DNA from 3 places in the Streptococcus sp. LPB0220 genome. Region 1 is predicted to be linked to each of the others. Evidence: predicted binding sites of a transcription regulator. Region 1 holds the regulator's gene; each other region holds the start of a gene.
The links. The regulator CtsR, encoded in region 1, represses protease genes until heat stress. The targets are predictions, from matches to a motif close to TTGGTCAAAAAAGGTCAAANA.
Positions count from the first base shown of each region.

Region 2: the regulator CtsR is predicted to act here: its motif matches at 2,743-2,763, upstream of LPB220_RS03265 (ATP-dependent Clp protease ATP-binding subunit).
Region 3: the regulator CtsR is predicted to act here: its motif matches at 1,843-1,863, upstream of LPB220_RS08230 (ATP-dependent Clp protease proteolytic subunit).

Region 1 covers NZ_CP044230.1:1,988,977-1,993,634, forward strand. The annotation lists gene LPB220_RS10095 (ATP-dependent Clp protease ATP-binding subunit) at 1-1,600, opposite strand, end outside; gene LPB220_RS10100 (CtsR family transcriptional regulator) at 1,601-2,065, opposite strand; gene LPB220_RS10105 (alpha-L-fucosidase) at 2,282-4,658, opposite strand, start outside.
Region 2 covers NZ_CP044230.1:604,944-609,601, forward strand. The annotation lists gene LPB220_RS03255 (NUDIX hydrolase) at 1-160, opposite strand, end outside; gene LPB220_RS03265 (ATP-dependent Clp protease ATP-binding subunit) at 425-2,683, opposite strand; gene LPB220_RS03270 (DUF1797 family protein) at 2,931-3,161, shown strand; gene LPB220_RS03275 (bifunctional methylenetetrahydrofolate dehydrogenase/methenyltetrahydrofolate cyclohydrolase) at 3,327-4,181, shown strand; gene LPB220_RS03280 (HAD-IIB family hydrolase) at 4,195-4,658, shown strand, end outside.
Region 3 covers NZ_CP044230.1:1,582,193-1,586,850, reverse strand. The annotation lists gene mgtA (magnesium-translocating P-type ATPase) at 1-959, shown strand, start outside; gene upp (uracil phosphoribosyltransferase) at 1,179-1,808, shown strand; gene LPB220_RS08230 (ATP-dependent Clp protease proteolytic subunit) at 1,937-2,527, shown strand; gene LPB220_RS08220 (DUF2129 domain-containing protein) at 2,806-3,084, shown strand; gene LPB220_RS08215 (ABC transporter substrate-binding protein) at 3,193-4,350, shown strand; gene LPB220_RS08210 (branched-chain amino acid ABC transporter permease) at 4,432-4,658, shown strand, end outside.

The DNA.
Region 1 (4,658 bases):
TCCCCGATTGATTGCGTCGAATAGCCCGACTGATACTCGAAACGGCTTGGTCTTGACCAATCACGCGCTTATGCAATTCTGCTTCTAAGTTTAGGTACTTCTTGGCATCGGTTTGGGTCAGTTTTTGAGTTGGAATACCGGATAATTGGCTCAAGGTCACCAAGACATCTTGGTCAGTGACTTCTTTTTTGTAGACAATGGGAGCGGCCTCTACTTCTAAGAGCTGGGCTGCTTTCTTCCACTTGCCATCCATCAAGGCCCGATCCAAGGCGGTCAACTCTTCTTTTACGTGACCGTTGGAATCGCGGTTTTGTACGGTAGCTGCCGCTTCATCCAAGAGATCAATGGCTGAATCTGGCAATTGACGACTAGTCAAATAGCGGTGGGCATATTTGACAGCTGTTTCGATCGCTTCATCGGTAATGGTCACATGATGGTGGTCCTGATAAGTCTCTTTCAAGCCTTGGAGAATTTGGATGCTATCTGCAACACTTGGCTCTTCAATGGTGACTTTCGCAAAACGCCGAGAGAGGGCTGCATCTTTTTCGATATGCTTTTGGTACTCATCTTGGGTCGTTGCCCCAACTGTACGCAAGGTTCCCCGTGCCAGGGCTGGTTTTAGAATATTGGCTGCGTCTAAGGTCGAATCAATACCGGATCCTGACCCCATAATAGTATGCAGTTCATCGATAAAGAGAATCACGTGACCGTCTTCTTCGATGTCCTGGATGATATTGTTCATCCGTTCTTCGAAGTCCCCACGGAAGCGCGTCCCTGCAACGACATTCATGAGATCCAATTCTAAGACACGCATTTGCGCGATTTCAGCTGGAACATTGCCACTAGCGACCCGCTGGGCCAGACCTAATGCAAGAGCGGTTTTTCCGACCCCTGCTTCTCCCACCAATACAGGATTGTTCTTCGTCTTGCGGCTGAGGATTTGGATCATGCGTGAAATCTCTGCATCCCGGCCAATCACAGGCTCAAGCTGGCCTGCACGCGCCATTTCTGTCAGATCACGGGTATAATCTTCAAGACCTCCACTGGTGCTTGGGGGCATGCCCATCATATTTCCCATGGTTTGGCGGTTGGGGTTTTGGGCCCGATAGAGACTCCGAATGGCTTTGATATCATTCTTGTCCCAGCCTGCTTTGTCTTCTAAATTCTTGCGAAGGGAGGCAATAGGAACTCCCTTGTCTTGCTCTGTAAAGGCAAAGCCGGCAAACTCCATGACTTGGCTCGCCAAGGTTCCACGGTCTGCTAGAAGAGAGAGGAGCACATGCTCTGTTCCCAAGGTCTTGGCATGAAGAACCTGGGCAATCTCTCTTGCGTGTTTCATAATGGCTTCCATCCGATAAGAAAATGGGAAGATTTCATACCGATTGTCGCTTTGAAAAGCTTGGCCTGTAATATGCTCCGCTGCATCCTGAAACTCATCGATCTGCATAGGATAATCGTTCAGTACAGAACCTGCCACGCTATAGGGATTATTGGCCATAGCCGTCAGGAGATGCCAAGTATCTAAGGTATGCCCCTGATAGTGGCCTGCTAGTATTTGGGCCGCTTCTATACTTTCTAACAGTGCTGTTGAATAGTTCATCTAGTCGGTATTTCCTTTTCTATCTACTTGTTGAATGATTTTTTTCAGCATCGTTGCTCGTAGGATGAGAGCATCTCGACCTAGGACCTCATCGGAGGTCGTCGCAAGCAACAGCTGCGTTTCACGTTTTGTCAATAATTTTTCTTCATAGAGCATCTGGAGGATATCATTAAAGACCTGCTGGCTGATGGTCTCTCCAATATTGGCTGCCAAGTCTTGGAGCATCTGATGGTGATCTGAAAACTGGACCTTGCCAATGCGGATATAGCCCCCACCACCGCGCTTGCTCTCTACAATATAGCCTCGACTCTCGGTAAAGCGAGTCTTAATGACATAGTTAATCTGACTGGGTACAACCTGAAAGACATCGGCTAACTCACTTCTTTTGAGCTCTGCCATGCCAGCTTGAGCCAGCAAGGCCTTGATATAAGCTTCAATGCTATCAGATGTGTTCTTATTTGCCATGATGCTCCTTTCTGGCTTGTTTTTTTCTAGATGGATGCTCTGTTCTTCGCCCATAAAAAATGGTCTTGGAGTGTTCCTTCTCATCATTGACCTTATTTGACTATTATACAATTTTTACGGCTGTAAATAAAGCAAAGACTCCATGGAAATAGGAATCTCTTAAGAAGGCAAAACAAAAGAGGCTAGTGAGAACTAACCTCTTATGCGAAGAAGGAGCTACTCTTTGCGACGAGCGAATTTGGCGCCTCCGCCCAAGAATCCTAGACCAAGAAGACCTAACCAAGCAAACAATCCACTTTGTTTTGTACCGGTTTGAGGAAGTTTTCCTTCCGATTGTAGAGAAGGACTTTTAACCACTTCTTTTTCCGGATGGTCTGAAGTCGAAACAGAAACTGCTTCTGGGGTTTTCGGTTGCAAGAGAACAGGTCTTCCTTTTTCTTTTTTGTCTTCAGCTTGAGAAAGAGTCATAACTTCTGGTTGCACCTTACTTGGGGTGACAGGAGTGGTTGGAGTCGGCATATCAGCTATCAACGGACTTTTTTCCGCTTCCTTCGTTCCGACTTCTGTGATCTGGTCCTGGGCCTCCACTTCGACAAAGGCATCGACTTCTGTCCGAATTTCTTTGCCTTCTTCTTGTCGAACCTCGATTAATTTCAAGCGGCGTCCGACCTTCCCTGCTTGAAGGATTCGGCTTTCTCCCTTGGCCAAGTCCTTGTTCTCACGCGTTTGACTCTCAAATGGAATCTCCTCTGCTTCGATGAGAAGTTCTGGCTTTTCAAGAATCAAATCCCGAACACCTTCTTCTGGGCGTATCTGCGTCAGCGGTTCATAATTGCGAGCATCTTCTAAGATGGTTTCAAGGGCTTCGACTTGATTAGCTACAGCAACCAAATCTGGTCGCTCTTGATCCAGCAACTGAGTCAAGACCGTCAATTGTCCTTGAACCGTCGGTTTGAGGTCTGCTTTCAAGCGATCGAGAGAAGCAGCCTTGATCTTTTCTACTCCTTCTCTGATGATCTGTTGCAGCTCTTCTTGACTGAGCAACTGACTATCTTTCCCTGAGAGGACAAATCGGTCCACCTGGATGGCTCTGGATGACTGAGGGTCATTGAGGGCTGGATCCAGATGCAAGCGTAGCTGGTGGTAGCCTTTTGCTAGGCCTTGCAGATTGACCAAACTCTGGTCGAGCTTGCGTTGATCTCCGTAGCCACTGAAATAATGATCGCCGTCGATCTCATAATCATGGCCACGCCCTTCTTCGAAGGCCATTTCTTTCCCATCCAAAGTGACGCTGTAGAGACCATGACTTGGAACAACCACTCCTCGGACCTCCACGCCTGTGCCCTTAAAGGTAATGGTCACTTCAATGTGTTTCTTGCCTTCCTCATCGGACACTTGGTTAAAGCTGGACCAAGATTCTGTGCCATTTGAGAAGTCTTTGTTGTCTGTCTCATGATGCCAGCCTTGGTTATAGTGCAGTTTTGGATCTTGGTCATCCACTTCTTTGCGATTTTCTGGCAACTGGTCTTCATTCATCACTTGAACTGTCAGTTCTGGAATAAAGCCGACCAAGCTTCCTTGATCCGGATGCAACAATTTGACCTTAAAGTCATAGACATCGGTCGCTTTTCCTGCAAAATCAAGGGTTGGAACTTGGACTGTTTTTTCCGTCTCTCCATCTGCGAACTCAAGGGTGACGTTGGTATCTTTGTAGACCTTGCCATGAACCCCTGTTCCTGGTTCTGTGATCAATTTCAGACTGGCACTTCCTTTAGAGCCACCTTTTCTCTTGACGACGACTTGCGCTGGGTCGCCTTTCTTAACAGCTAGGGTTGGCTGAGCAAATTCAAAGAGACCCTTTTCTTGGTTATTGAGAGCATAAATCCCTTCCGTTGCGATCGCATCTCCCTTGCTATTGACCAAGGTCAAGGTGTGAGATCCTGCTGTCAAATCCGGTGTTTCATAGACCTTTTGGCTACGTTTGCGGCTTGGGCTTTGGGTATTGATGGTCGCTAGCTTTTGGCCATCGACATAGACATCCATTTCCCCATGACCAGGGTCGACAGTTGCGATCACATAGGCCTTAGTGCCTTCAAACTGATAGGTCACCGAAGCTCCCTTTTCTTTGGTCCACATAGAGGTGCCTCGAACGCCTTCTCCCTCTTCATTCCATTGGCCATTGGCCCGCTCTGCTGTCCGGTCAGAATGATAAGTCAAACCAAGCGGATATCCATCGGTTTCTTCAATGCTAGCTGGCGTCTTATAGACAGAGACTCCGTTCAAGATTGGAGTAGCTTGGGCATCGGTGATGGACACCCGGATATAGCGACTATCAACTGGTTGCCCTTTGATCAATCGGCGGTATCCTACGGTTGAGCCAGCACCATATGGAACCCATTGGCCATTCACTGCCACATCAATGGTGAAGCCAGAAATCCGTTGGCCTTTCTCGATGGTTTCTTTAAGCTCTACCACATCAAAATGCTGTTCTTTTCCAAGATCGAGAACAAAAGAGCCGGTCTTGGCATCATCTGCAGGTGCCCAACTGGTCTTTTCATCACCATCTGTCAAATGGCTGGCCTTGTAGAGCGGA
Region 2 (4,658 bases), 750 kb from region 1:
CACCCGCCTCGATTTCTCCGCCGGGCAAGAACCAGGCTCCATTAGGAGCTTGAACGAGGATGATCTGATCCTTGTCCTTATTGGGAATAACGGCGTAGACACCATAGCGATTGACGTAGGTCACATCTTGTTTTTTTTCACCAAAACTTGGAATGGTCATGGTTTTCTCTTTTCTTATTTTTTCATCATTATATCATATTTTTTAGCAAAAATCTGGAGGGAAAAAAGAAAGAGGATGGGACAAAAGTCCTAGCCTCTCAATTATTTTTGGATTGTCGAGCAAGACGCAGTGGTTGAGTGGGCTCTACTACGCTGATTTCATCAGCTTTTACAGCCCTACTCAACTGTGCGGAGGTGGGACGACGAAATCGAATTCTAACGAATTACCGATTTCTGTCCCACTCTCTGAATGTACATTTACTGATTATGCTTCTGACTTCTTTTCAGCCGTCTTGTGAACAGCTTTGATACTAATATTCCCATTGCTGGTCATGACTGCTTTGAGTTGTTTCTCACTTGGATGTTCCAGGTAATAATCGGTAATGGCATCTTCGATATGGTCTTGGATGGTACGACGGAGTGGGCGGGCCCCCATTTTTGGATCGTATCCCAGATCGACCAATTTTTCTTTGACCTTCTCTGTCACATCCAGATGAATCTCATTTTGTGCGAGACGTTGATTGACTTCATCCAGCATGAGGGTAACGATTTGGAGAAGGTTTTCTTTTGATAGAGGTTGGAATTCAATGATGCCATCAAAGCGGTTCATGAATTCAGGGCTAAAGAAGTTACCGAGTTCTCCCAGTACAGAGTTGGTTCGACCTTCGCGAGCAGCTCCAAAACCAACATTGGCCTCAGCTTTGCCGGTTCCAGCATTAGAGGTCATGATGATAATGGTATCTTTAAAGCTGACGGTACGACCTTGACCATCTGTCAAACGGCCATCATCCAAGACTTGCAAGAACATGTGCATGACATCTGGATGGGCCTTTTCCACTTCATCCAACAACACGAGGGAGTATGGATTGCGACGGACCTTTTCAGTTAGTTGTCCGGCTTCATCGTAGCCAACATAGCCCGGAGGAGCTCCGACTAGTTTCGCTACGCTATGTTTTTCCATGTATTCGCTCATATCAAAGCGGATCATATTGTCTGCAGAGCCAAAGAGCTCGATCGCTAATTGTTTAGACAACTCGGTCTTTCCGACACCAGTTGGTCCGACAAAGAGGAAGCTTCCGATTGGACGGTTAGGCGATCCTAAGCCGACACGATTGCGTCGAATGGCTTTCGCGATTTTATCTACTGCATCATCTTGACCGATCACATGAGCTTTCAAATCAGAAGCCAGATTGATCAATTGAGACTGTTCTTTTTCTTTCAAATCACCAACAGGAATATTGGTCTTTTGTTCAACGATGTGTTCAATCGTTTTTTCACTGATGACAGGAGTTTCCTGATCGGTGACATGTTGACCCTGCATTTCCTTGTATTTCGCGATTTGGTCGCGGAAGTAGGCTGCTTTTTCAAAATCTTCTTCGCGCGTCGCTTGGGCTTTGAGGTTTTCTGCTTCAATCAAGCGCTGGTCGATCACTTTTGGATCCACAAAGTTTAGGGTCAGGTTCATCTTAGACCCCGCTTCATCCAACAAATCAATGGCCTTGTCTGGCAGGAAGCGATCTTGGATGTAGCGGTTTGAAAGAATAGCTGCCGCTTCGATGGCCCCGTCTGTATAGTGGACGTGGTGGTAGTCTTCGTATTTTTTCTGGATGCCCTTGAGGATGGTGATGGTTTCTTCAACCGTTGGTTCATCGACCTTAACGGGCTGCATCCGACGTTCCAAGGCCGCATCTTTTTCAATGATACGGTATTCATTGAGGGTAGTAGCCCCAACTAATTGGAGTTCTCCGCGCGCTAAGGCTGGTTTAAGGATATTTCCAGCATCCATATTGCCCTCACCAGCTGATCCTGCGCCAACAATTTCATGGATTTCGTCGATGAACAGAATAACATCTTCGCGTTGACGAATTTCATCCATTAATTTTTGCATGCGTTCTTCGAATTGACCACGAATGCCTGTGCCCTGAACGAGGCTCACGACATCTAGGCGGATGACTTCTTTTCCTTGCAATTTATGAGGAACGTCGCCATCGACGATTTTTTGAGCCAGGCCTTCCACAACAGCAGTTTTTCCGACCCCAGGCTCTCCAATCAGAACCGGATTGTTCTTGGTTCGACGGTTGAGAATTTCGATGACACGGATAATCTCCTCGTCACGGCCAATGACAGGGTCAATATCCCCTTTGCGGGCAATTTCTGTGACATTGATACCGAACTCTTCTAACAGTCCTTTTGGCTTCTGAGGGCGTGCTTGACGAGGGTCTTGACCGCCACCACGGTTATTGTTTTGGCCGTAGCCGCCACCTCCATAACTGCCTCCGGATTGAGTTGGAGGGGTTTGAGGTTCTTGCGGACTTTGGAAGTTTCCAAGGTTATTGAAGAAATCTTCAAAAGGATCTCCAGTGAGTTGGCTCCGTTGGGTCATGCCTTTCAAGAAGCTGTTATTTGGGTCTGTTTTCATAATTTTATAGCAATTTTGACAGAGGTCTACTTGCTGCTGACGTCCATTTACATTTGTATATAAATGGATGGTTGATTCATTTATTTTACAATTTTGACAAAGCATATACATACCTCACAGTAGGTTTTTGATGGTTTTCCATCAAGAGACGAGCCTATTTTCAAAAGGTCAAAAATAGTCAAAGATTTATAGTTTCATTATATCAGTATTCTAGAAGTTTGCAAGAATTTGCTACGGAATGTCGCTAAGGATTGAAGAAAGAGCAAATCAATGGAAAAATGTGAATTTTTATTGGAAGAGCTTTCTCTTTTATGATAAAATAGGAGAGTAGAAAGTAAAGAGGAGAAATAAAATGGAATCACATTTAGTACGGATTATCAACCGTTTGGAGACAATGACAAAAGACGGTGGAAACTTGAAACGTAATTTTGAACGTGACGGTGTTGTTGTCGCTGAAGTAGCCTACAACCACAATGAAGAAGAAGGTTCAACCTTTACACTTCGTGATGTTGAAGCGCGTGAAACCTATACATTTGATAGCATTGATTTAATTGCAATGGAAATTTATGAATTGCTTTACTAAGCAGCTGTGTGGATGAGTTTGGGGTGGTCTCAAGCTCATTTTTTGTCCATCTGGCTATAGTTTTCGTCTATAAGAAATTCTAATTAGGAACAGTTAGGTTTGAGAGTTGAAATCTGCTATAATAGAGAGGACTATTTTCATTACTTGACTAGAAAGAGAATTGATATGACGACACTCATTGATGGGAAGGCGCTCGCTACAAAATTACAGGGTGAGATTGCAGAGAAAACAGCACGATTAAAAGAAGAGACAGGAGTTGTGCCTGGCCTCGTTGTCATCGTGGTAGGAGATAATCCAGCTAGCAAAATCTATGTAAGAAATAAAGAGCGTTCTGCTATTGCGGCAGGCTTTCGGAGTGAAGTGAGACGACTTCCTGAAAGCATCAGCCAAGCTGAATTATTAGAAGTGATCGAACACTACAATCAGGATCCCCTTTGGCATGGGATTTTGGTGCAGTTGCCACTGCCTAAGCATATCGATGCGGATGCAGTCCTTTTAGCGATTGACCCGGCAAAAGATGTGGATGGCTTTCATCCATTGAATATGGGGCGCTTGTGGGCTGGAAATCCTATTATGGTGCCATCGACCCCCGCTGGCATCATGGAGATGTTCAAAGAGTACGGGATTGATCTAGAAGGGAAGCGAGCAGTCGTGATTGGTCGTTCCAATATCGTTGGAAAACCAATGGCGCAGTTGCTCCTCGCCAAAAATGCGACGGTAACCTTGACCCATTCCCGGACCCATCATCTGCCTAAAATTGCTAGAAGAGCAGATATCTTGGTTGTTGCGATCGGTCGTGCGAAATTTGTAACAGCAGACTTCGTGAAAGAAGGTGCCGTCGTTATTGACGTCGGAATGAATCGCGATGAGAATGGCAAATTGTGTGGGGATGTCGATTTTGACTCCGTTGCCCCTTTGGCCAGTCATATTACTCCGGTACCAGGAGGGGTTGGGCCTATGACCGTCACAATGCTGATGGAGCAGACCTACGAAGCAGCTGTTCGTGCCTTAAAAAAATGAAAGTGTGAACAAGATGAAGTTTGTATTTGATTTAGATGGAACCCTGTCATTCGATGGTGTCACAATCGATGATGAAATCAAACAGGTCTTATTGAGAGCAGAAGAATTTGGTCATGAAGTTGCCTTTGCTTCTGCACGTTCTTACCGGGACTGCTTGGGCCTTTTAGGAGATCCATTGAGTCAGCAACTCGTGATAGGCTTAAATGGTGGATTGGCCTATCGCCAGGGGCAATTGGTATATGAGGAACAATTGGACAAGGATGTGTATCGGGAAGTCCTTGGCTTTTGTCGCCATTACAATCTACCATTTTTTGTGGATGATACCTTTGATTATAGCGGACAGATTTTGGAAAAGATTCCTTTTGTTGCGAATGTAGATCCCCTCAAGAAAGCCCAGTATCGGTCTTTAGAGGAGCTGACAGATCCGATTAAGGTCGTGATCTATATGGGTGGCCATGAGGAGCTCGTGGATGAGAT
Region 3 (4,658 bases), 410 kb from region 1:
GAAGCGAAATCGATACGATGACAGACCAAGAGTTAGCGCAAGTTGTGGAAACAACAACAGTCTTTGCCAAATTATCGCCCGATCAAAAAGCGCGGATCATTCTTAGCCTTAAGAAAAATGGCCACAAGGTGGGGTACATGGGAGATGGGATCAACGATGCTCCATCCATGAAGGTCTCAGACGTTGGGATCTCCGTGGATACCGCTGTGGATATCGCCAAGGAAACGGCAGATGTCATCCTTCTGGATAAGGACTTGATGGTCCTTGAAAAAGGTTTGGTTGAAGGCCGCAAGGTCTATGCCAATATGACCAAGTACATCAAGATGACGGTCTCTTCTAACTTCGGGAACATCTTTTCTCTGCTCTTTGCCAGCATCTTTTTGCCTTTCCTTCCAATGGCTCCCGTTCATTTGATTGTGCTCAATCTTATCTATGATCTTTCTTGTATCGCCCTTCCTTTTGACAATGTCGACAAGGAATTCCTCAAGAAACCTCGTATCTGGGAAGCAAACTCCATCATGCGCTTTATGGCCTGGATTGGTCCAATTTCATCTGTCTTTGATATTATTACCTACATGCTTCTTTATTTCCTTGTTGTCCCAATGATTTTAGGTCATGGCTACAACCATGGAGCAGCAGATGCAGCAGCCTTTATCATGGTGTTCCAAACTGGATGGTTTATTGAATCTATGTGGTCTCAAACCATGGTTATTCATATGTTGCGTTCACCAAAACTTCCATTTATCCAAAGTCGTCCAGCCTTCTCAGTCGTGGTGACGACCCTAGCAGCAGCCTTCTTTGTAACCTCCCTTCCATATAGTCCTTTGGCTTCTATCTTGAAGTTGAGCCAACTAAATGGATTGTACTTTGTTCTATTGTTTGCTATTATCGTCCTCTATATGCTGAGTGTGACGGTTGTCAAACGTATCTATATTAAGAAATACAAAGAATGGTTGTAATTGATTGATAGAAAGAGTGAGTCCGAACTTAAAAAATTAAGTGTAAGGGCTCTCTTTTTTTGGTAAAATTTGGTATAATAAGAGGAATGTAAAGTTGGAAATGAAGATTTCCATGTGCTGTGAGTATCAAAGAGGGACTGAAAGAAAGAGTAGAGCTTGACTCCGCTTTTATCATAGCTCTTTTTTGAATAATAACAGCTTAGAAAGAAGGATCTCAAAATGGGAAAATTAGAAGTTATTACACATCCACTGATTCAACACAAATTGTCTATTCTCCGTCGCACGGATACCTCTACGAAGGCCTTTCGTGAATTGGTAGATGAAATTGCTATGTTGATGGGCTACGAAGTGTTGCGTGAATTGCCTCTTGAAGATGTTGAGATTGAAACTCCTATTACCAAAACCGTTCAAAAACAAATCGCAGGGAAGAAATTGGCTATTGTCCCAATTCTTCGTGCAGGGATTGGGATGGTTGATGGTCTCTTGAGTTTGGTACCAGCTGCTAAGGTTGGCCATATCGGGATGTACCGTGATGAAGAAACCTTGAAACCAGTTGAATACTTGGTGAAATTGCCAGAAGATATTGATCAACGTCGTATCTTTGTAGTAGACCCGATGCTTGCTACGGGTGGATCCGCTATTCTAGCGATTGATTCCTTGAAAAAACGTGGCGCTAGCCATATCAAGTTTGTCTGCCTAGTATCAGCGCCAGAAGGGGTGAAAGCTCTTCAAGAAGCTCACCCAGATGTTGATATCTTTACAGCAGCCCTCGATGATCATTTGAATGAACATGGCTACATTGTTCCTGGTCTTGGAGATGCAGGTGACCGTTTATTCGGTACCAAATAAGAAGCCATTCATGATTCGTACGAAAGGTGCTTAAGATTTGACCTTTTTTGACCATTGGTTTATAATAGCACATATACTTTGAACCTCACGAATCGTGAGAATGAATGGATACTAAAGGAGAAGAATAGATGATTCCAGTAGTTATTGAACAAACCAGTCGTGGAGAACGTTCTTACGATATTTATTCCCGTCTGTTGAAAGATCGAATTATCATGGTAACAGGACCAGTTGAGGACCAAATGGCTAACTCCATTATCGCTCAATTGCTCTTCTTGGATGCCCAAGATAATACAAAAGATATCTATATGTATATCAATACCCCAGGTGGCTCTGTCTCAGCAGGTCTTGCCATCGTAGATACTATGAACTTTATCAAGTCAGATGTCCAAACCATTGTTATGGGGATGGCAGCATCTATGGGAACAATTATCGCTTCAAGCGGTGCGAAGGGCAAACGCTTCATGTTGCCAAACGCCGAGTACATGATTCACCAACCAATGGGTGGTACTGGTGGTGGTACCCAACAAACCGATATGGCGATCGCAGCAGAACACTTGCTCAAAACACGGAACAACTTGGAAAAAATCCTTGCGGAAAATTCAGGTCAATCCATTGAAAAAGTGCATGCTGATGCGGAACGTGACAATTGGATGAGCGCGCAAGAAACACTTGAATATGGCTTTATTGATGAAATCATGGCCAATAATAAATTGGACTAAACCATCCTATGGGAAGGTCCGTCAAGAGGCTGGGACAAAAGTCCTAGCCTCTCAATTATTTTTGGATTGTCGAGCAAAACGCAGTGGTTGAGTGGGCTCTACTACGTTGATTTCATCAGCTTTTACAGCCATACTCAACTGTGCGGAGGTGGGACGACGAAATCGAATTCTAACGAATTACCGATTTCTGTCCCACTCTCTTTTTTTGCTCTCATAAAAGAGTAGTTCTTTTTCTTGAAATTTGATATACTAGTAACAGAACGAGAAAGGGATTGACCATGTTTGAAAAACAAGAAAGAACAGGCTTGATTGTAAAATTGTATTACAATCGAGATGGGAAAAAATTACAATCAGTCGGAGATGTCTTGTACCATTCTAAGAAATGTCGTTATGTCCAATTGTATGTGGACAGTGACAAGGCTGATCAAGTCATGGAAGACTTAAAGAAAGAACGTTATGTCAAAAAGGTCTTGCCTTGCCATCTCAAAGATTTAGATACAGATTTTGTAGGAAGTTTACAACGATTGGAGACCCCATCTGTGGTCACAGAAGGTTAGAAAACGCAATCATTTGATGGATTGCGTTTTTTTTATTGACAATTGTCAGATAATTCGGTATATTCTTAATGTATTTAATTTAAGATTCATTTAAGGAGATCATTACAAATGAAGAAAAAATTTGCTCTTTCATTTTTAACCATTGCAAGTGTCGCTCTTCTTGCTGCTTGTGGTGAAGTTTCTACTTCAGGTTCAAACACAACTGGTAACGAAATCGGCAAAGAATTAAAAGTCGGTTTTAACTTTGAAAAAACTGGTGAAGTAGCAGCCTACGGTAGCGCTGAACAAAAAGGTGCTCAATTGGCCGTTGATGAAATCAACGCTAAGGGTGGAGCTGACGGTAAGAAGATTGTTGTCACAGATAAAGATAACAAATCTGAAACAGCTGAAGCAGCTACAGTCACTACAAACCTTGTCACTCAATCAAAAGTGAACGCTCTTGTAGGACCTGCAACTTCAGGTGCTACTGCAGCAGCGGTTGCCAATGCTGGTAAAGCAGGTGTTCCATTGGTTACACCATCTGCAACTCAAGATGATTTGACAAAAGGTCAAGATTACCTCTTCCGTGCTACCTTCATCGATAGCTTCCAAGGACAAATCATTGCTAAATACACAACGGATAACTTGAAAGCGAAGAAAGTCGTTCTTTACTACGATAACTCATCTGACTATGCTAAAGGGATTGCTGAAGCCTTCAAGAAATCTTACAAAGGTGAAATCGTAGCAACAGAAACCTTCCAATCTAAGGATACAGACTTCCAAGCTGCCCTTACAAAAATCAAAGATAAAGACTTCGATGCGATTGTTCTTCCAGGTTACTACACAGAAACTGGTAAGATCGTAAACCAAGCGCGTGGTATGGGAATCAAACAACCAATCATTGGTGGTGATGGATTTAGCGATGCTAAGTTCGTTGAACAAGCAACACCTGCTGCAGCTACAGACATCTACTACGTAGCTGGATTCTCTACTGAAGGTGAAATGACTGATAAAGCCAAGAAATTCGTAGAAGCTTACAAAGCGAAATACAATGAAGAACCTTCAATGTTCGCAGCTTTGGCTTATGATTCAGTTTACATGGTTGCCGAAGCATCTAAAGGTGCTAAGAACTCTGTCGAATTGAAAGATAACCTTGCGAAGTTGAAAGACTTGGAAGGTGTGACTGGTACAATGTCAATTGACAAGAACCACAACCCGGTTAAATCAGCTCTTATGATTGGCTTGAAAGATGGTAAAGTCAAATCAGTTGAGTCTGTTAAACCATAATTATCATTTGTTGTTTGTACAAGAGGCTGGGAGAATGAAAATTCCTGGCCTCGCTCTTTATTGTTAGAAAGGATGGTTCAAATGCTCCAGCAATTAGTGAACGGTCTAATCTTGGGAAGTGTCTATGCACTCTTGGCCCTTGGTTATACCATGGTGTATGGAATTATCAAATTGATCAACTTTGCCCATGGGGATATCTACATGGTAGGTGCCTTTATGGGATATTTCTTATTGAACTCGTGGAAAGTAAACTTCTTTGTAGCTTTGCTCCTAGCCATGGTTGGGACAGCTATTTTAGGGGTTGTAAT